DNA from 2 places in the Vibrio sp. BS-M-Sm-2 genome. Region 2 is predicted to be linked to the other one. Evidence: predicted binding sites of a transcription regulator. Region 2 holds the regulator's gene; the other holds the start of a gene.
The links. The regulator CRP, encoded in region 2, controls carbon source genes, mostly activating them, when cyclic AMP is high. The targets are predictions, from matches to a motif close to TGTGANNNNNNTCACA.
Positions count from the first base shown of each region.

Region 1: the regulator CRP is predicted to act here: its motif matches at 3,496-3,511, upstream of AB8613_RS19670 (glycogen/starch/alpha-glucan phosphorylase).

Region 1 covers NZ_CP167895.1:803,922-814,882, forward strand. Annotated here, with positions in the region: gene malT (HTH-type transcriptional regulator MalT) at 415-3,123, opposite strand; gene AB8613_RS19670 (glycogen/starch/alpha-glucan phosphorylase) at 3,690-6,143, shown strand; gene malQ (4-alpha-glucanotransferase) at 6,319-8,499, shown strand; gene glgB (1,4-alpha-glucan branching protein GlgB) at 8,675-10,858, shown strand; gene AB8613_RS19685 (TetR/AcrR family transcriptional regulator) at 10,938-10,961, opposite strand, start outside.
Region 2 covers NZ_CP167894.1:2,233,959-2,244,919, forward strand. Annotated here, with positions in the region: gene AB8613_RS10125 (aminodeoxychorismate/anthranilate synthase component II) at 1-272, shown strand, start outside; gene AB8613_RS10130 (aspartate aminotransferase family protein) at 737-1,948, shown strand; gene astA (arginine N-succinyltransferase) at 2,056-3,075, shown strand; gene astD (succinylglutamate-semialdehyde dehydrogenase) at 3,115-4,572, shown strand; gene AB8613_RS10145 (DUF1338 domain-containing protein) at 4,837-5,628, shown strand; gene crp (cAMP-activated global transcriptional regulator CRP) at 5,806-6,438, opposite strand; gene AB8613_RS10155 (phosphoribulokinase) at 6,678-7,547, opposite strand; gene AB8613_RS10160 (YheU family protein) at 7,625-7,837, opposite strand; gene AB8613_RS10165 (hydrolase) at 7,967-8,959, opposite strand; gene AB8613_RS10170 (TIGR02444 family protein) at 9,235-9,705, opposite strand; gene AB8613_RS10175 (ABC transporter ATP-binding protein) at 9,702-10,961, opposite strand, start outside.

The sequences.
Region 1 (10,961 bases), on a different replicon from region 2:
GTTGCATTATGCAAATGCACTTTGCAATTCGCATGACAAATTCATGGTTTTTATGCGATGCAGGGCTTATAAAACGTCGAATAAAAGTTGGCACGCTAACTGCATTATGTACATTGACCCTTCTTAAGCCGAGGGTCACCTAGCCAACTGACGTTGTTAGTGAACTTATGATTGTTCACAAATATATAGAGCCAATCGCGATTATTGCGGTTGGCTATTTTTTTGCCTGTCGTTTGGTTATCTCTAGTTTTTATCGGTTATCCCTCATTTTCCAAGCGAAAAAAAAGCCAGCCACCATCGGTGACTAGCTTATGCTTTCTCGAATCAATCTCGAATCAATCTCGAATCAATCTCGAATCAATCTCGAATCAATCTCGAATCAATCTCGAATCAATCTCGAATCGTGAACCTGTTTTAGTACCCCATCAACTGCAGCAAGTTCTCCGCTGTGCTGATCGCTTCTTTACGGTTAGCAATGTTGAGCTTTTGGTAAAGGTTACGGATGTGAGTCTTGATCGTGGTACCTGCTACATCGAGTTCTTGAGCGATCTGCTCATTACTGAACCCTGAATAGATCAGACCAAGTACTTGCCATTCACGCTGGGTGAGTGGGCTAGTGCGCACAAGCTCAGGAATATTCGGGTGATTAACCAAGTTCTCAACAAAGTCTTCATCGAAGTGAACCGAGCGACTGCGCTGGGTGGTGGAGATATCCTTCATGATTTGTTGTGCGCGGTGACGTTCTAAGTCACCTAAGCCAGGCTTGTTGCTCAACTTATCCAAGATATGCCCGATAGTCCCACCGTCTACTAAGAAGTTACCGACCATACCGGTTTGGTTAGTCATATGAAGCGCTTCTTCAAGCAGTACACGTGCGCTGTCTTCATCGTTAATTTGTGTACGTAACACGGCTTCAACGATCAAGTTGCGGTTGGTGTCTGTAATCAGGTGCGAACGCTGGGCTTCACTCTTAAGGAAAGTCAGCGCTTCTTCGGCCTCTTCGTATTGCTCAAGGATGATGTGAGCACGAACGATGTTTCTCCATTGAAGCTGGCAGAAGTGGTTGCTTGCCGATTCAGGTCGAACAGCAACGCTCAACCAGTCGCGGATTGCGTCTTTATCGCCTTTCACTTGCCAGAATAAGATCAGAGAAAGTGACGCATTCGCTGTCCAATCTACGTGGTAAGTCGATTGACGCAGAAGGTGTTGGATTTGGTCAATAAATTTCGACGCTTTATCAATCTCGCCGCGACTTAGTGAAATACGAGCCAGCATAGAATAGCTGTGCAGATGTTTACTCGGAGAGTGGTGGCCAAGGATATCTAAGCCTTTGTAGCAGCACTCTTCCGCTTCATCCAATCGGTTCCAACACCAGAAGATCTGAGCGCGGACACGCAATAAGAATTCGTGCAGAGGTACGTATTGAAGCTGATGTTCTTCAATCAATTTGAATGCACTGTCTTGCAGTTCAAATGCCGCTTGAACATAACCTTGAGCAATCAAGATTTCGCTTTGTTGCAGAATCGCCCATAGAGCCTGATGGTAAACCTGATACTGACGTGCCAGTTTTTCGGTTTGTTGCATCATCGGTAGCGCACGGCTTAGGTTACCCATTACGTGATTCACTTCGCCCACAACTGAGGTTGCGACAATGCGGCTACGATAAACGGTGGTGTTCAGTTGGCTCAACGAAAGCTCAGCCAATTCCAATGCTTTTTCAGGCTCATTGCTGTTAATGGCAACTTGTGCACGTAAGGCGTTGTATTGGCCTTGCTGTTGAGTATCGAGTTCAATGTTTCGAGCTTGATATTGAGTCTCAGCCTCTTCCAACAAAGTACCCACTTGGTCATAGCGGTGCTGACTTTGTGCCAACCATGCGCGCAGCATTGAAAGCTTTGGCTCGCTGTAGAGTTGATCAGTAGTCAGTTGCTTGATCGCCATCTCTAAAGATGAAAGCTCACCTTGGTTGAACATCGGCCAACCGTGCTCAGTCAGGATTTGAATGATCAGTTCTGGATCTTCAGCGCGCTGTGCGTGACGCAGAGCTTGGTGTGGAGTGTTTTGCTTGATCCACGCTTTTGCAGCACTTCGATGCAGTTCAGCTTCCTGTTGAGGAATTCGAGCTTGACGCTCATGTGCGAGGAATTCACCAAACAAGTTATGGAAGCGATACCAGTTCTTTTCACCTTCAAGCGGGTAGATGAACAAACCAAAACGGTTGAGTGACTCGATCATACCTAACGCATCTTCACGCTGTGTAAGTGCACACACAAGCTCATCGTTGAAGTGATCAAGCACAGAACATTGCATCAAGAACTGTCGGGTTTCTTTGTCTAGCAGGTCGAATACTTCTTCAACCAAATAGTCCCAAAGATGGGCGTGGTTAAAGTGAGAGAAAGACTCTGCGGACTGTGCCAGGGTGCGTTTTTGGTGTTGTGCCTGTAGCGCGATAAGTTGCAGTGCAGAAGGCCAACCCTCTACATAACTACAAATACTGTCTGCAGTGGTGTCATCAATGCCGTCAGCTACGCGTTGGTTGAAAAAGCGTGTGGTTTCTTCGGTATCAAACGCCAACGAGTCATTACCTAATTCGATCATTAAGTCACGAACGCGCAGGTTTGCTGTACCAAGTGGTGGGGTACCTCGACTGGTAGCAACCAACGTTAGGTTGTCGGGCATGTGTTTGAGGAAGAAGCGCATGGCTTCGTGGATGTCGTCATTGTTGACCAAGTGATAGTCATCCAACACCAGAAAACATTCGTGATGGAATTCCGACATCTCGGCGAACACTTCACTCAATAAAGAATGCAGCGATGAAAACTGTCGTTTTTCTGCCAGTTTTTGGGCATTCGGACAGGCATTTTGAGTCGCTTTATTAAGTGATTGAAGTAGGTAGTTGATAAAGCGGAAGGCATCGTTGTCACTATCATCAATGCTGTACCAACCCACATTGGGTTTATCTACCAGCCATTGTGCAGCCATGGTGGTTTTACCGTAGCCCGCTGGAGAGCGGAACAACACAAGCTTATAGCAATCTGCATTGTGAAGCAGATCGAGAACCCTAGGTCGTAGGATTGCATTATGTAAGCGGCCGGGACGAGTCAGTTTCGAAGGGATCCACATATCGAAGTTTTACACCTATTCCGTGGCTATGTTCTGGAATATCCCAATCTATTGTTGAGTGCATTCCAATGACATTAGCCTAATTACTTAAGTCTTTACTCATATTACGTGAAGCAAAACGTTACCGACTATGATCCTCCTCAGAAACCTTGCGCTCCTGCATGTTTTTGGGTGTCTACGCCCTTTATTTGAGACTTTGCTCACGTTGTGGGTTGGTTTGTGAATGTGACTTCGTTCCTCCCTACACGGGGATCTATGCAAAAGATGAGAGCTGGAAATTATTTTCGTGATCTGAAACTCAGATTTGACAATGACTTTAATCTGGTTAAATAAAAGTCACATTAATTGAAGTTAAGTTATCGAACGGGAGCTTGTGATCTTAGTCACTTCAAGTTTTTGTTCGAAGTCAGAACATGAGAGTCAGATCACTAACCCTAAGTCGGTACGCCCCCTACGCCCTCCCATCTACTCCTAGTTAGTCGCGTTAGCGGGAGGATGTTTAGTTTATGGTGACCATGCACGATATGTCACAGATGAATTAGAACTATTAAAGCGAGATTTCTGAAATGAAACCAACTCAGCAAAAAACTTTCGATAAAGTGTCGTTCCAAGAAAGCGTTAAGAAGCATTTATCTGCAACCTACGCAACAACGATTGAAAACGCGGATAGCCGCGCATGGTACCTAGCAATGGGTCGCGCATTAGCAGAACTCACAACATTCGACCTGCTAGAAACTGAAAACGATGAAAAAATTAAGAACGCGAAAAGCGTTAACTACCTTTCATTAGAGTTTTTGATTGGCCGTCTAACAGGTAACAACCTGATCAGCATGGGTCTATACGAACAGATCACGCATGCAATGGAAGAGCTAGGTCAAAACCTAACTGACCTTCTAGAAGAAGAACGCGACCCATCACTAGGTAATGGTGGTCTTGGTCGTCTTGCTGCTTGTTTCATGGATTCTTGTGCCGCTCAAGAATACCCAACAGTAGGCTACGGTCTTCACTACGAATACGGTCTATTCAAACAGTCTTTCCAAGACGGTCGCCAGCAAGAAGCACCTGACGCATGGCGTGGTGTTGAAGGTTACCCATGGGAAGTAGCTCGTCCAGAACTAGCACAACACATTGGTTTTTACGGTCATGTAGAAGTTGAATTCATCGACGGTAAAGAAGTACGTACTTGGGTTCCAGGTATGGAAGTAAAAGCAATGCCTTGGGATCTACCAATCGTAGGTTACGAGTCAAGCACGGTTTACCCGCTGCGTCTTTGGGAATGTCAGGCAATCGCACCATTCTCACTAGCAAGCTTCAATAACGGTGATTACTTCGAAGCGCAACACTCGCTAATCGATGCAGGTAACATTACTAAGGTTCTTTACCCGAATGACAACCACGAGAAAGGTAAAACACTGCGTCTAATGCAGCAGTACTTCCACTCAGCAGCATCGGTTCGCGATATTCTACGTCGCCACGAAGCAGCAGGTTTTGCTCTAGAAGATCTGCCTAAGCAAGAAACGATTCAGCTTAACGATACGCACCCAACGATTGCGATTCCTGAGCTAATGCGCATCCTGATTGACGAGAAAGGTCTATCTTGGGATCAAGCATGGGAAATCAGTGCTCACACGTTCGCTTACACGAACCACACATTACTTCCAGAAGCGCTAGAAACTTGGTCTGAATCTTTGATCAATCGTCTTCTTCCACGTCACATGGAAATCATCTTTGAAATCAACCACCGCTTCATGCAAGAAGTTCGCAAGATGTGGCCTGGTGACGGTGAGAAGCAAGCGAAGCTTTCTATCATCCAAGAGGGTTTCCACCGCATGGTTCGCATGGCAAACCTATGTGTGATTGGTTCTTACAAAGTAAACGGCGTAGCTGCACTTCACTCTCAACTGGTTAAGAAAGACTTGTTCCCAGAGTTCAACGAAATCTTCCCAGGTAAACTGACTAACGTAACAAACGGCATCACGCCACGTCGTTGGTTGAAGTTCTGTAACCCAGGTCTATCTACACTAATTACTGGCAAGATCGGTACTGAGTGGCCTGCAAAACTTGAGCAGCTAGAAGGCATCGCTAAGTTTGCAACAGACGCGAAATTCCAAAAAGAATTCATGGCTGTTAAGAAAGAAAACAAACAGCGTCTTGCTGATTGGGTTCAAGAGAACATGGGTATCGAGCTAGATACTAACGCTATTTTCGACGTTCAAATCAAGCGTCTTCACGAATACAAGCGTCAGCACCTAGATTTGCTACACATTCTATCTCTGTACCACCGTATTCTTAACGAACCTGGTTTCGAGTGTGAGCCTCGCGTATGTTTCTTCGCAGCGAAAGCAGCACCGGGTTACCACCTAGCGAAAGAGATCATCTTCGCAGTTAACAAGATTGCAGAGAAGATCAACAACGATCCTCGCATCGGCAACAAGCTTAAAGTGGTATTCATCCCTGACTACCGTGTAAGCATGGCTGAAATCATCATCCCTGCAGCAGACGTTTCTCAGCAAATCTCACTGGCTGGTAAAGAAGCATCAGGTACGGGCAACATGAAGATGGCTCTAAACGGCGCTCTAACTATCGGTACGATGGATGGCGCGAACGTTGAGATTCGTGAAGAAGTTGGCGATGAGAACATCTACATCTTCGGCCTAGACGTTGATGGCGTTCAAGCACTGAAAGCTCAGGGCTACAACCCATACGACTACTACAATGCAGATCCACTACTGAAAGCATCTCTAGATCTATTGACTGGCGATGAGTTCACTCCAGGTCAACCAGGTCTTCTACGTGCAACGTTTGATAGCCTGCTAGACGGTGGTGACCCATACCTATGTCTTGCTGACTTCGCATCTTACGTGAAAGCGCACGAAGACATGGGCACGCAATACAAAGACCAAGCAGGTTGGGCTAAGAAAGCGATTCTTAACACAGCATTGGTTGGTAAGTTCACATCAGACCGCTCTATCCGCGACTACGTGAACAACATCTGGAAACTTGAAGCGGTTAACCGTTAATAGTTCCAAAAGTAGCCAAGGCAGTTTCTGCCTTGGCTCAATTAGCTTGTGAGCAAACAGATGGCTTATCCGGTAGCAATGCTTACAAACTGATTGTCACAAGCTAATTGATTAGTAACAAATTAGATAACAACCCTACAAAATAGAAAGCGTCAGAACGTTTTCGGAGAGAGCGATGAAAGAACAGACCGTATTAAAACAAGTCGCAGAAATGGCAAACATTGCCGACAGTTACGTTAGTGCGTGGGGCGATGAAGCACAAGTATCAGACGAGACGATTACGTCTCTATTGGCTTCGTTGGGCTACGATACAAGCAGCGATGATGCACTGCTTAAGTCAGCAGAAAGAAAACACAAAAAAGATGTACTAGACCCAGTTCTTGTCTTGCGTGACGGTGAGCCAGTAGAAGTGGCGCTTAATCTAGGTGTGAGTGCTCGTGAAAGTGAGTTCAGCTGGCGCTTAGAAACCGAGCAAGGAGAGGTACTTGAAGGCTATCTTCAATCTCAAGTCGTTCGTGACGAGCGTGCCGAGGGTGGCCCTTTAGTGTTTGCATTGCCAAGTGATTTGGCATGGGGTTATCACAAGCTAATTGTGAGCCGTAAGCGCCGTAAGAAGCCTTACGAGATGACACTGATTATTACGCCAAAAGCGTGTTTCAAGCAGTCACCAATCGAGCAAGGCAAAAAGCTGTGGGGACCAAGTGTTCAACTTTACACACTAAGAACTCAGCACAACTGGGGTATTGGTGATTTCGGTGACCTAAAACAGCTTGTTGCTGATATCGCTTCTCGCGGTGGGGATTTCGTTGGTCTAAACCCAATCCACTCATTGTTTCCTGCGAACCCTGAAGGCGCGAGCCCATACAGCCCGTCTTCTCGTCGCTGGTTGAACATCCTATACATTGATGTGAGTTCAGTACCTGAATTCGCACTAAGTGCAGAAGCACAACAAACGGTAGGCAGCGCAGAGTTCCAACAACGTCTACAAAAAGCGCGTGAAGCACACTGGGTAAACTACACCGAAGTGTCTGAACTTAAGATGAGCATCTTGCCTCTGTTATTCGCAGAATTTAAGACTCGTCATCTAGACAAGAACAGCGACCGTGCACAAGCGTTCTTAGCCTTCGTAGAAGAGGGTGGCGACAGCCTGATGCATCAAGCCGCGTTTGATGCTCTACATGGTGAACTACACGCTGAAGATTCTGGCATGTGGGGATGGCCGGTATTCCCTGAGAAGTACCGTACATTCGACAGCCCAGCGACACAGAAGTACATCAAAGAGAACCTAGAAAGCGTTCATCTGTACATGTACCTGCAATGGCTAGCAGATTGCCAGATCAACGATGCACAGTCTCTTGCAGAAGAGAAGGGCATGGCAGTTGGTCTGTACCGTGACTTAGCGGTAGGTGTTGCAGATTCAGGCAGCGAAACTTGGGCTGACGAAGGCAACTTAGTGATGGATGCGAGCATTGGTGCTCCACCTGATATTCTTGGTCCTTTGGGTCAGAACTGGGGTCTACCTCCTCTAAATCCAGAAGTGCTTCAAGAAACAAGCTACGACGCTTATATCAAGCTACTTCGTGCGAACATGAAGCACTGTGGTGCACTGCGTATTGACCACGTTTTAGGTCTACTGCGTTTGTGGTGGATTCCAAAGGGTGAAAACGCAACCAAAGGCGCTTACATCTACTACCCAGTGCAAGATATGCTGTCGATTCTTGCGCTCGAATCTCACCGTTACCAATGTAGCGTTATCGGTGAAGATTTAGGTACGGTGCCGGATGAGATCGTAGACATCCTAGCAGATGCTGGCGTGCACTCTTACAAAGTGTTCTTCTTTGAAACATCAGAAGAAGACGGTGGTTTCATCTCACCGAAACACTATGCATCACAATCAATGGCGGCACTGTGTACACACGATATGCCCACATTGCGTGGCTTCTGGCACTGTGATGACTTGAAGATGGGTCAAGAGATTGGTTTATACCCAGACGCAGCACAGCTAGAAACTCTGTTCGATGACCGTCTTGAGTGCAAACAAGGTATCTTAGACTCAGTGGCATGGCATGGTTTCCTACCTGAAGGTGTTGGTCGCGATGCGAGCCAAGTGCCGATGGATTCTTACCTTGCTGAAGCTCTTCAACTGCACGTAGCAGCTGGTGGTTCAACACTACTGAGTGTTCAGCTGGAAGATTGGTTAGAGATGGATAAGCCGGTAAACATTCCTGGCACGGTCGATGAGTACCCTAACTGGCGTCGTAAACTATCAATGAACTTGGACGAAATCTTTGCTCACGAAGGCGTTAATCGTATCGCTTCTAAGCTGACTGACGTTCGAGAAAAAGCAGGTAAGTAATGACGTTGAGTGACTTGAAATTAGGTGGTTTTTTGCTTACGCCGTACGAAACTACAACCTCGGTCACTCAATAATGAATGCTCATCTGGTAGAATAAACCGTCGTTATATTGCCCGCACTAATAGCGGGCATTTTTGTATTATGTTTTTTGGATGTTTGGTTAGGGAGAAACGTTTTGGAACTAAGTTCGATTTCAAAGCAAAAACAAATATATACCCAACTATCACAGGCTTGCTTCACAGACCCATTTGCGTTTTTAGGTCCATACCTACCTTCTGATCAAGGTGCATTACGTGTATGGATTCCTGGAGCAGATAAAGTCGAGTTGATTGTTGGAAAGGAACCTCGTATTGAGTTAGCGCGAGAGGGTGAAAGTGGTTTCATTCTTAAGCAAGAGAGAGACTTACGTTTTACTCACTATAAGCTTGCGGTTGATTGGGCTGGAGTAGAGCAGATCATTGATGATCCATATCAGTACCATGATTTGTACGCGAGTTATGAAGATCTTCACACACCGAAAGATATGTACCATCACATGGGGGCTCAGTTTATTACGCTAGAGCGTGATGGACAGACGATTTCAGGTACTCGTTTCTTGGTGTATGCACCGCACGCAACTGCGGCAAGCTTGGTAGGTAACTTCAACGCTTGGGATGGTCGCCGCCACCCAATGCAACGTCTAGATTACGGTATGTGGGGCCTATTCATTCCTGAACTGGAAGAGGGCGCTCAATACAAGTTTGAATTAAAAGGACCAAATGGCGAAGGCTTACCGCACAAAGCTGACCCATGGGGTTTCTACTCTGAGCAATACCCTTCGTTCTCATCTGTGACTTACGATCACGCTCGTTACGAGTGGCAAGATACTCAATGGCAGAATCGCCCTGTAACGCAAAAGCGTAAAGAAGCGCTTTCGTTCTATGAACTGCACGCGGGTTCTTGGAAGCGTAACGCTGAAGGTGAGTTCTTAAATTATCGCGAGCTTGCGGCAGAGCTGATCCCATACTTAACAGACCTTGGCTACACGCACGTTGAGCTAATGCCAGTTTCAGAGCACCCATTCTACGGTTCTTGGGGCTATCAGCCTGTTGGTCTATTTGCACCGACTAGCCGTTTTGGTTCTCCAGATGATTTCAAATACTTCGTCGATCAATGTCACCAAGCGGGCCTTGGCGTTGTGCTTGACTGGGTTCCAGCTCACTTCCCAAGTGACGATCACGGTTTAGCTAATTTTGATGGTACGCCGTTGTTCCACGATCCAGACCCACGTCGTGGTTGGCATCAAGACTGGAACTCGTATATTTATGATTTAGGTCGTGAACATGTGCGTCGTTTCTTGGTGGCAAATGCGTTGTACTGGTTTGAGCAATTCCATATTGATGGTATCCGTGTTGATGCGGTAGCTTCGATGCTCTACCTCGATTATTCACGTAGCCATGATCAGTGGATTCCGAACGTGGATGGTGGCAACGAAAACTACGATGCTATCGCTACCCTTAAGTGGATGAACGAAGAAGTGTACAAGCACTTCCCGAATGCGATGACCATTGCGGAAGAATCGACGGCTTTCCCTGGTGTTTCAGCACCAACTTTTATGGGCGGCTTAGGCTTCGGCTTTAAGTGGAACATGGGTTGGATGCACGATAGCTTGTCTTACATTCAAGAAGACCCAATCAACCGTAAATATCACCACGATACGATTACCTTCCCGCTGGTTTATGCACACAGTGAGAACTACGTATTGTCTCTGTCTCACGATGAGGTGGTTTACGGTAAAGGTTCTATCCATAACAAGATGCCGGGTGATGAGTGGCAGCAAACAGCGAACCTACGCGCTTATATGGGTTACATGTATGCACAGCCAGGCAAGAAGTTGAACTTCATGGGGGCTGAATTTGGTCAAACGGCTGAATGGAACCATGACGACCAACTGCAATGGTTCTTGTTGGATTATGAGCGTCATCAAGGTGTTCAGCGCTTAACAAAAGATCTGAATAATCTTTACCGTTCAGAAGCAGCAATGCACGATCTTGATTTTGACCCGAAAGGCTTTGAATGGCGTCTTCAAGATTCAGCAGAAGCGAGTATCCTAGCGCACGAACGTATCAGTGAATCTGGTGAGCGTGTATTGGTAGTATCTAACTTTACGCCAGTTCCTCACGAGCACTTCCGTTTAGGTGTGCCAGTACAAGGTGAGTACTCACTATTGTTGAATACAGACTCGAGTGACTACGCCGGTAGTGGTTTTGAAGTGAAGCAGACTGCGGAGATCGAATCAGTAGAAAGCGAAGGTCTGGATACATCAATTGAGTTGCGTCTACCGCCGCTATCGACTGTCTTCTATAAGCTGAATTCGTAACATAATTCGCGCAGTAGAAAGTATAAAAAAGGGAGCCTTCTGGCTCCCTTTTTGTATTGAATATAAATGTTCGTTTAGCTTAATGCTGCTTGAAGTTCGTAAG
Region 2 (10,961 bases):
AAACCTCTCCGATACGCCACAATGGTAAGAGTGTTTTTCAAGGATTGAACAACCCATTGACCGTGACACGTTACCACTCACTCGTGGTGAAAAATGGCACGCTACCAGATTGCTTTGAACTGACGTCTTGGACGGAATTTGAAGATGGCAGCATGGATGAGATCATGGGTTATCAACACAAAACCTTGCCGATTGATGCGGTACAATTTCACCCTGAATCGATTAAAACAGAGCAAGGACACCAGCTTCTCGCTAACTTCCTAGCACGCTAAGTGTTTAAATTTGACTCTTTCTCCGTCTAAATAAGCCAGTTAAACCTATCAGCCTATTCGTTAAGCGTTTAAATTCGGGCTTTACGCGCCTCTCTCCCTCTGACGCCGATCACTTTTTATAACATTTCTCTCTCGCTTCGCTAAGTTTTTAGCCTATGCAAAATTATTCGCCTTATTTCCTCTCGAACCCTATATACCGCTGTGCCAGTAAGGCTTTGCTATTGCTGGTTATACGTTTAGGTAAAAAAAGCTTCATAAAACAGATTAATTGATGCATAAATAGTCATAGGTAGTGACGTTTAGCTGGTTGTTAGGGATGGCTAAAGAATAATCTACTATTGAAAAGGTTAATTAAATGTAAATATAATGCTGCAGCGGGATTATGGCGAGACAAAATATCTTTGTCTCACTTATGAACCATTACGCTTATTTGCGAAGCTTGCGGTATCGAGAAGGAATGTACGATGACAGTGGAAAATAAAGTAGAACGTAGTCTGTTTAATGAGGTGATGGTGCCTTGTTATAACCCAATGGAAATGATCCCGGTAAAAGGGGAAGGCGCACGCGTTTGGGACCAACAAGGCCGAGAGTATATCGACTTTGCTGGTGGTATCGCTGTGAGCTGTTTGGGTCACTGTCACCCGGCAATGGTTAACGCAGTTACTGAGCAAGCAAACAAGATTTGGCACCTAAGTAACGTGATGACCAACGAACCTGCACTGCGTCTAGCGAAAAAGCTAACAGACGTATGTTTTGCAGAAAAAGTATTCTTTGCAAACTCTGGCGCGGAAGCGAACGAAGCAGCTCTAAAGCTAGCTCGTCGTTGGGCGGCGGATGTTCACGGTCCTGAGAAATCTGAAATCATTGCATTCAAACAAGGTTTCCACGGTCGTACTTTCTTTACCGTAACGGTTGGTGGTCAAGAAGCTTACTCTGATGGCTTCGGTCCTAAACCGGGCGATGTAACTCACCTTCCTTACAATGATATTGCAGCACTAGAAGCGCACATCTCTGATCGCACTTGTGCAATCATGATGGAACCTCTGCAAGGCGAGGGCGGTATCATCTCACCAACCTCTGAATTCGTGAACACAGTTCGTGAACTGTGTGACAAACACAATGCACTACTTATCTTTGATGAAGTACAAACCGGTAACGGCCGTACTGGTAACTTTTATGCTTACCAAGGTCTAGGTGTAACACCAGACATCTTGAGCACTGCTAAATCACTGGGTGGTGGTTTTCCTATTGGTGCAATGCTCACGACGACTGAATTAGCGACACATCTAAAAGTCGGTACGCATGGCTCTACTTACGGTGGTAACCCACTGGCGTGTGCTGTTGCAGAAGCGGTTGTTGATGTGGTTAGCCAACCTGAAACATTAGCTGGCGTGAAAGAGCGCGAAGCATTGTTCCGTGATGGTCTTGCTAAGATTAACGACAAGTACCAAATCTTCAGTGAAGTTCGTGGCAAAGGCCTACTACTAGGTGCTGCGCTTAACGAAGAGTGGCAAGGCCGTGCACGTGACGTATTAGTAGCAGCAGGCGAACAAGGCTTGATGGTACTGGTTGCTGGTGCAAACGTGGTTCGTTTCACGCCATCACTGGTCATTACTACACAAGAAATTGAAGAAGGCCTATCAAAACTAGACAAAGCAATCGCTACGCTAGTTTAGCCTGAGCGGCGTCATAGGAATGATCGCCAATAGAGCGATCCCATGACGTTCTGCTAAAGGCCCAAGCTTCTGGTTTTGGGCCTATTTTGCATCTGGAGGGAATATTGATGCTAGTTGTTCGCCCAATAAAATTATCTGATTACGATGCGCTGCATACTTGCGCGGTTGAATCTGGTCACGGATTCACATCTCTTCCTGTTAACGAAGAACTGTTAACTAACCGTATTACTCACTCTGAATACAGCTTTGCTAAACCAGACGTGACTGAACCCGGTGATGAAGGCTACCTAATGGTTGGCTTTGATACCGAAACGGGTGAAGTTGCAGGTACCACGGGTATCGAAGCCTCGATTGGCTGGGATGTACCGTTTTACTCTTATCACATCAGCAAGGTGGTTCATTCATCGCAAAAGCTTGGCGTTAATAACGTGGTTAAGCTACTGACTTTTGGTAATAACTACACCGGATGCAGTGAAATTTGCACGTTATTCTTGCGCCCTGACTTCCGTGGTGGTTTGAACGGTCGTTTGATGTCGAAGTGCCGATTCCTACTGATGGCTGAACACCCAGAGCGTTTCTCGAAAACAATTTTTGCTGAGATGCGGGGGGTATCGGATGCCGAAGGTAATTCTCCTTTCTGGCAATGGCTGCAAGAACACTTCTTCTCGATTGATTTCACACTTGCTGATTATCTAACCGGTATTGGTAAGAAAGGCTTCATTGCTGATCTTATGCCGAAGCTACCTATCTATGTGAACCTACTGAGCAAAGAAGCTCAGGCGGTGATCGGAGAGGTTCATGACAATACGCGCCCTGCACTTAAGTTGTTGGAACGTGAAGGTTTCACCAACCGTGGCTATGTCGATATCTTTGATGCAGGCCCAACGGTTGAGTGTGATTTAAGAAACATCGAATCTGTGCGTCATGCGATTAGAGCTCAGGTGAAAATTGCAGAGCACTCAAGCTCTAAAGACTTCCTAATTGGGAATACATCATTTGAGAACTTCCGCGCAGTAGCCGCGAAAGGCGCGTATGACCAAGCAAGCGACACAGTGATTTTATCATCTGAAGTAGCAAGCGCTCTTGAAGTAAAAGAAGGCGAATTCGTTCGCATGTTGGCTCAGTAAGAGCAGCGATTATCTGTCGAAGATTTTAAGGATAGAAGTATGACTCAGTGGATAGCAGGACAGTGGGTGGCAGGTCAAGGTGACGCCATGACATCAGTAAGCCCATACAATAATGAAGTAGTGTGGCAGGGTGATAGCGCAACGCCAGCACAGGTTGAATCTGCAGTGGCAGCAGCTCGTGAAGCCTTCTTGGTTTGGAAAAAACTGAGCTTTGCAGAGCGTGAAGCGATCGTGTTGAACTTTGCTGAGAAGGTAAAAGAGAACAGCGAAGAAATTGCGCAAATCATCGCAAAAGAGACGGGTAAACCGATCTGGGAAACTCGTACTGAAGCGGGAGCGATGGCGGGTAAGATTGCTATTTCCATTCGTGCTTACCATGAGCGTACCGGTGAAGCTTCACGTGAAGCAGCTGGCAACCAGATTGTACTTCGTCATCGTCCACTAGGCGTGATGGCGGTATTTGGTCCTTACAACTTCCCAGGTCACCTACCTAACGGTCATATTGTTCCAGCTCTGCTATCGGGTAATACCGTGGTATTTAAGCCTTCAGAGCAGACACCTTGGACGGGTGAGTTTGCAATGAAGCTATGGCAAGAAGCGGGTCTTCCTGCTGGCGTAATCAATCTAGTACAAGGCGCTAAAGAGACAGGTATCGCACTAGCAGATGCTAAAGGTCTTGATGGCGTGCTGTTCACAGGTAGTGCAAATACCGGTCATATCCTACATCGTCAATTCGCGGGCCAACCGGGCAAGATGCTGGCGCTAGAGATGGGCGGTAACAACCCTATGGTAATCAGTGACCAGTTTGGTGATGCTGACGCGACGGTTTATACCATTATTCAATCGGCTTTCATCAGTGCGGGTCAACGTTGTACATGTGCACGTCGCTTGTATGTTCCTGTTGGAGAGAAGGGCGATCAACTGCTGGATAAGCTCGTTGCTGCGACCTTGAAGGTTCGTGTTGATCAGCCATTCGCTGAGCCTGCACCCTTCATGGGGCCACAAATATCTGAAGCTGCCGCTAAGTTCATTCTGGACGCGCAAGCGAATCTGCAATCGTTAGGCGGTGTGAGTCTGGTTGAAGCAAAAGCGGGTGAAGCGGCATTTGTTACTCCGGGTATTATCGATGTAACCAACATTGCTGAACTGCCTGATGAAGAGTACTTCGGCCCATTACTACAAGTGGTTCGTTACCAATCGCTAGAGCAAGCGGTTGAGTTAGCTAACGACACACGCTTTGGTTTGTCTGCTGGCTTAGTATCTACAGACGATTCTGAATGGGAATACTTCGTAGACCATATCCGCGCGGGTATTGTTAACCGTAATCGCCAACTCACAGGCGCAAGTGGTGATGCACCATTTGGTGGCCCGGGTGCTTCTGGCAACCTACGTCCAAGTGCTTACTATGCGGCGGACTATTGTGCTTACCCAATGGCTTCAATGGAAGGTGGTGAAACTCAACTGCCAGCTACGTTTAGCCCGGGCATTGAGCTTTAGTTTCTAAACAATAGATTGATGAGTCATAGGTTTATAAGCTAAAGACTTTTTGACTTAGGCTTATGAGTACTAGGCTCATTCGTTAAGTTTGAAATAAGGAAGTGGTGTTATCGCTTCCTTTTCCATCACGTCCGACACCTAGATTGGGCGGTAGATAATAATAGAACAAATATGTCACAGGCTGATGGCTGCTGACTCTGTGTCCAGCCTCTCCCTTTCTAATCCAAATTACTAGCTTGCTAGAACCTCTGACAAGGAGTCACCATGACGCCCGATCTACTCTTTAAATCACTATGGGACGATTACATTCACAGGCTGTGTCCATCGGCTGAGAAAGTGCATCACTTGCTGAAAGAAGATGAAGCGCTGATCAACGACCATATTGCACTGCGTACTTTTAATGTTGCCCCTCTCGGTATTGAAACACTAGCTAAACCTTTCCTTGAACTGGGTTACAAGGCGTGTGGAGACTACCTGTTTGAGAGCAAGAAGCTAGTCGCGAAGCATTACGAACACCCAGACCCAAAACAACCAAAAGTGTTCATCAGTGAGTTGAAGGTAGAAGAGTGCTCAAGTGAGCTACAACAGATCGTTGCTAAGTTAGTTGAGCAAGTCGATGCTAGCAAGCTGCAAGGTCATGAATTCTTGTTTGGCGGTCGCCAATGGGATTTGAGCTTCGCTGATTTCCAAGTACTAGCAAAAGAGAGCGAATACGCCTCTTGGTTAGCGGCTCACGGTTACGGTGCTAACCACTTCACGGTAAGTGTCAATCAACTGAACAAGTTCGATGAAGTACAAGCAGTGAATGATTACCTGAATGATGCTGGCTTTACGATTAACGCATCAGGCGGTGAGGTGAAAGGCTCTCCAGAGGTATTATTAGAGCAATCATCCACCATGGCAGACAAAGTCCCAGTGGCATTTATTGAAGGCAATGAGATGATTCCTGGTGGCTTCTATGAGTTTGCTAAGCGTTATGCAATGGCGAATGGTGAGCTTTATACCGGTTTTGTCGCTGCATCGGCGGATAAGATCTTCGAAAGCACCAACGGTTAAAGAAAGATACGAGCACGGGCTTTGCCCTAGAGATGCGGGTACGCTTCGCTTCGAGAGTGTTTGTGTTTGGAAGTTGTAAGTGTCCCATTCGCATCTGCTCTCTAGATCTTTAGAAAACAAAAAAGCCACCAAATTCGCATTTGGTGGCTTTCAAATTTTTGGCTCAGTTAATCGAGATTAACGAGTACCGTATACCACGATAGTTTTACCGTGTGCAGAAATTAGGTTCTGCTCTTCAAGCATCTTCAAGATACGACCAACTGTCTCACGAGAACAACCAACGATCTGGCCAATCTCTTGACGAGTGATCTTGATTTGCATGCCGTCAGGGTGAGTCATTGCATCTGGCTGTTTCGCTAGGTTTAGTAGCGTTTGAGCGATACGACCTGTTACGTCAAGGAACGCTAAGTCACCAACCTTTTGGCTAGTTACTTGTAGACGGTTTGCCATTTGCGCTGAAAGGCGCATTAGGATATCTGGGTTCACTTGGATAAGTTGACGGAATTTCTTGAAAGAAATCTCAGCTACTTCACAAGGAGATTTAGCACGAACCCAAGCAGTACGCTCTTGGTCTTCTTCGAACAAGCCAAGCTCACCGATGAAGTCGCCTTGGTTTAGGTAAGAAAGAATCATTTCCTTACCTTCTTCGTCTTTGATAAGAACTGCCACAGAACCTTTAACGATGTAGTACAAGGTTTCTGCCTTTTCACCAGCATGAATCAAAGTACTTTTTGAAGGGTACTTATGAATATGACAGTGTGAAAGGAACCACTCTAATGTTGGATCGGTTTGAGGTTTACCTAGAACCATAATATCTCACTTCCTCTGCAGGGTATGCTTGCTGCTTTCCGTATTTTAGCTAAGCCTGGATTGACTTGTAGGATAAGAGCACTCGTTGAGTGCTGCAAGCTATCTTGTGTTTCGTTTAAGAATAGTATCCTTTTTCAGGTACTATTTCTTGATTTTAATCGTGACCAAGCTACGATTTTTTACGCAAAATTGTGCACATGATCACGGTATGAAAAGTAATCAACCAGAACGCCGTTTTGTTAACCTATTTTTCCAGTTTCGATGAGCTGTTGTAGGATTGGCCTCACAATGAGTTCCATAGCAAAACTCATCTTGCCTCCTGGCACCACTAGCGTGTTATGACGAGACATAAACGAACCATCAATCATAGCCAGAAGGTAGGGGAAATCGACGTTTTTGATGCCACGCAAACGTATAACAACGAAGCTTTCGTCTAAACTTGGAATCCCTTTGGCGTTAAGTGGGTTCGATGTATCTACGGTTGGAACACGCTGAAAGTTGATGTGAGTACGCGAAAATTGCGGGGTAATGTAGTTAAGGTAATCATCCATTGAACGAACAATGGAGTCCATTACTGCTTCGCGTGAGTGGCCACGATCGCGGGTATCACGAACGAATTTTTGGATCCATTCTAGGTTTACAATTGGCACCATGCCGATCAGCAAATCGACGTGTTGAGAAACGTTAATGTCACCATCAACCACACCGCCGTGCAGGCCTTCGTAAAACATCACGTCGGAATTTTCAGGGATCTCTTGCCATGGTGTAAAGGTGCCCGGCATTTGATTGTAAGGCACGGCTTCATCGAAGGTGTGTAGGTAGCTACGTACCTTACCTGTACCTTCGTTACCGTATTTACGGAAGAATTCTTCTAGCGCACCAAAGTCGTTGGCTTGTGGACCAAAGTAGCTGATGTGCTTACCTTGTTCGCGCGCTTTTCGGATCTCGACATCCATTTCTGGTCGAGTGAAGCGATGGAAACTATCCCCTTCAACCCAAGCAGCCTTCACGTCCATCATATTGAACATTTTGCGGAAGGCTTCTGAGGTAGTGGTGGTGCCGGCTCCAGATGAACCCGTCACCGCAATAATTGGATGTTTAGCGGACATGACAACCCTTGTCGTTTGAGTAACTTACTTGTTAGCAATCGTTTTCCACTATAACACGGCTCCTTTCTAAGCGCAGCCTAGAAGCGTTTTGTCACCTGGATATCAACGGTCTCGTGCAGTTCGGAAAACACGATGCTCACGTCACCAGAAGCTAATTGATGTTTCACCTGATCAATCTTGTTTTGCAGTGAGATCTCAACGTCGCCATAGTCTGTGCCTTCACGCAGCACGAATTCTCTAATGAGGTTTTCTAGTGTCTCTGGCGCGATGTCTTGCCATGGGATGATCATAAATACTTCTCTCTTTTATGTTCATTGATATGTTGATGAGTGTGTTTAGTGGTGTTTTTAGTACAACCCCAGTTTGGGGCTGCGCTATCTTATCAAGGTTTCGCGTTTATATTTAGCAAGGCTTCGTCGTTATACTGAACCTTGGATACTTTCATAATACGCAGGTAAGGCTTCTTCTAACCAGAATCGTGGTTTGAGTGTGCTACCTGTGATGAACCCAACATGGCCGCCTTTCTGAAACAAGCGATAATCGATGTTATCCGGCAGAACGAACTTAGGAATCACATCATCGGTCATGAAAGGATCGTCTTTAGCATGGATGATCTGAGTCGGTAGCTTTATCTTATTGAGCTTAGGAAGAGCTGAGCACTGTGCGTAGTAGTCTTGCGCGTTTTTGAATCCGTGCAGGGGCGCAGTAACCCGTTCATCAAACTCATACAGCTTGTCGATCTTCTTGATGGATTCAGCCGTGATGCCGAGTTTCTCTTGTAACAGCTTCACCTTTTTCAAGGCATTCGATTTGAGTGAGTTAAGCAGGTACTTCTTATAGAACTTCGAGAAGCCGCGCTCTATGCGACTTGAACAACAGGCCAAATCAAAAGGTGCAGAGACTATCGTTGCTGCGGACAACAGTGGGTCATCTGCGTATTCCGCCAAATAGTTCGCCAACATGTTTCCGCCCAAGGAGATGCCAACCGCCACCTTTGGGTTATTCGGAAACTGAGCGTGCAGGTGTCTTAGGAAAAAGCGCGCATCTTCGACCTCACCTGAATGGTAAGCGCGAGCCAGGCGATTGGGTTTTCCGCTGCAGCCTCTGAAGTGCATCATTACCGATAACCAACCATCTTTAGCAAATGCATTCATCAGTCCATTGGCGTATGGGCTCTCAAAGCTTCCCTCTAAGCCATGGAATAGAACGAATATCGGCTTGTTACTTCGAGCATCATTGCTTGGGTTGTCACCGTCTGGTGATTCGCTCCAAGCAAGATCAAGAAAGTCACCATCGGGAGTTTCTAAGGTTTGCCAGTGAGGATGAAACAGCGCCTGTTTTCTAATAAACCGTGGCACTAAGGTTTGTAAGTGCGGATTAGAGAGACCAGCGGCTGCGGTAAATATTGTCATAAAAACGATCCATGCTTCTTTTATGGGCTTTGATAACGTGTTGAGCTTGTAACGAAACGCCCACGTTTTTATTTGAGCTTGGTTGATTCTCGGCATAAGCGCAAGGCTTTCTCTTATATGAGATACAAAAACAGGCCATGAGTAACCGGTTGAATAATATCAATGTTAGGTGCGTTAAACACTTCATTGTGCGTATTAGTCAGCGCATGCACATGAAGAGAGACAGGGCGCAGTTAAGCTTGGATCTTGATTGAATAAAAAGGAAAGAGAATGAGCTAGGGTTGAGGTGCTGGTTCAGAAAAAGCGTCGTAGAGGTTTTCTGCTCCTAATAAACGACAGTACTGAAAAGCGAGCGGTGATTGCTGGTTAGCGTAAAGCTGTAGGGAGTTTATACAGTCGACGAGATCGGACTGTTGTTGCTTTTCAAGCTGTAACTCAAACTGCAAGGCTTCACGGTATAGTGAGTCGACAACGTGTGCTTTGAGGTGTTTACGCAACTCTCGATAACTATGAAGCAGGGTTTCAGATCGGCTCAAGCATTGTTGTACCTTGTGCCATTCTTCTTCAGCAAAAGACAATTGCTGCTCATCAAGCCATTTGAGAAGCAGCAGTAGATTGACGTTGCCGTGGAACTGGTTTTGCAAAGCTAGGCACGCATCCTTTACACCGCGCACACTGTAATACTGAAGGCTAAATTGCCATAGTCGTTCCAGTGTTAGTGATATTGGGGCGTGCTCTGGGCTCATAAGCTATCCATATCCTGTTCCATCTGCTCAAGCTCTTCTTGAGTGGACATCCAATCCATTTCAACTTCTTCTAGCTGTGACTTACTGCTCGCTTGGAGAGCGAGTACTTTATTCAGTTTAGCCTTATTTTCAGCTTCATACAGTGAAGTGTCGGATAATTCTTGCTCAGCTTCTTCGAGAGATAGCGTTAACTTATCCATCTGCTTTTCAAATTGAGTGAGCTTTTTACGTAGTGGTGCCGTCAGTTTACGGAACTCGGCTTCTTTACGTTTTTGCTCTTTTTTCGCTGCTGCACTGTTGGCACCGTCTTTTGCTGGTGCCAATGCTTGTGCTTCTTTGCGCTCAACTTTCTGCTGTTCGGTCAGCCACTTGTAGTAATCGCTAAGGTCGCCATCAAACGGTGCCACTTGACGGTCGTGTACCAAATACAAGTCATCGGTAGTTGCACGCAGTAGGTAACGGTCGTGCGATACGATAACCATTGCGCCTTCAAACGTCTGCAGGGCAAAAGTCAGCGCTTGACGCATGTCGAGATCCAAGTGGTTGGTTGGTTCATCGAGTAGCAACAGGTTAGGTTTTTGCCATACCAGCAGTGCCAATACCAAACGTGCTTTTTCACCACCTGAGAATGGTGCCACTTTATCCAGTGCTTTTTCACCTTGGAAGCCAAAGCTACCTAAGTAATCACGCAGTTGCTGCTCGGTGTGTTTTGGGGCAATCTGCATCATGTGTTGTAGCGGTGTTTCTTCAGGGTGCAGGGTTTCTAATTGGTGCTGTGCAAAGTAACCAATCTTAACGCCTTGAGAATAGCTCAGTTCACCGCCTTGCTGTTTCAGTTCGCCAGAAAGCAGTTTAATCAATGTTGATTTACCTGCACCATTTCGACCAAGTAGACCAATACGGCTGCCTGGTACTAGATTCAAGCGAATCTTTTCTAGAATCAGATTGTCATCGTAGCCTGCAGATACTTCGTCCATCATCATGATTGGGTTTGGTAGTGCGTCTGGTTCTCTGAACTCAAAGCTGAATGGGTTATCAAACTGAGCAGGTAGCACTTGTTCCATTTTCTCTAGTGCTTTAATACGGCTTTGCGCTTGGCGAGCCTTTGATGCTTTGTAACGGAAACGGTCAATGTAGCTCTGCATGTGAGACATCTGCTTCTGCTGCTTTTGGTACATTGCTTGTTGCAGAATCAGCTTTTGCGCTCGCTGGTTTTCGAACGATGAGTAGTTACCCGTGTATTCATTGAGCTGTTG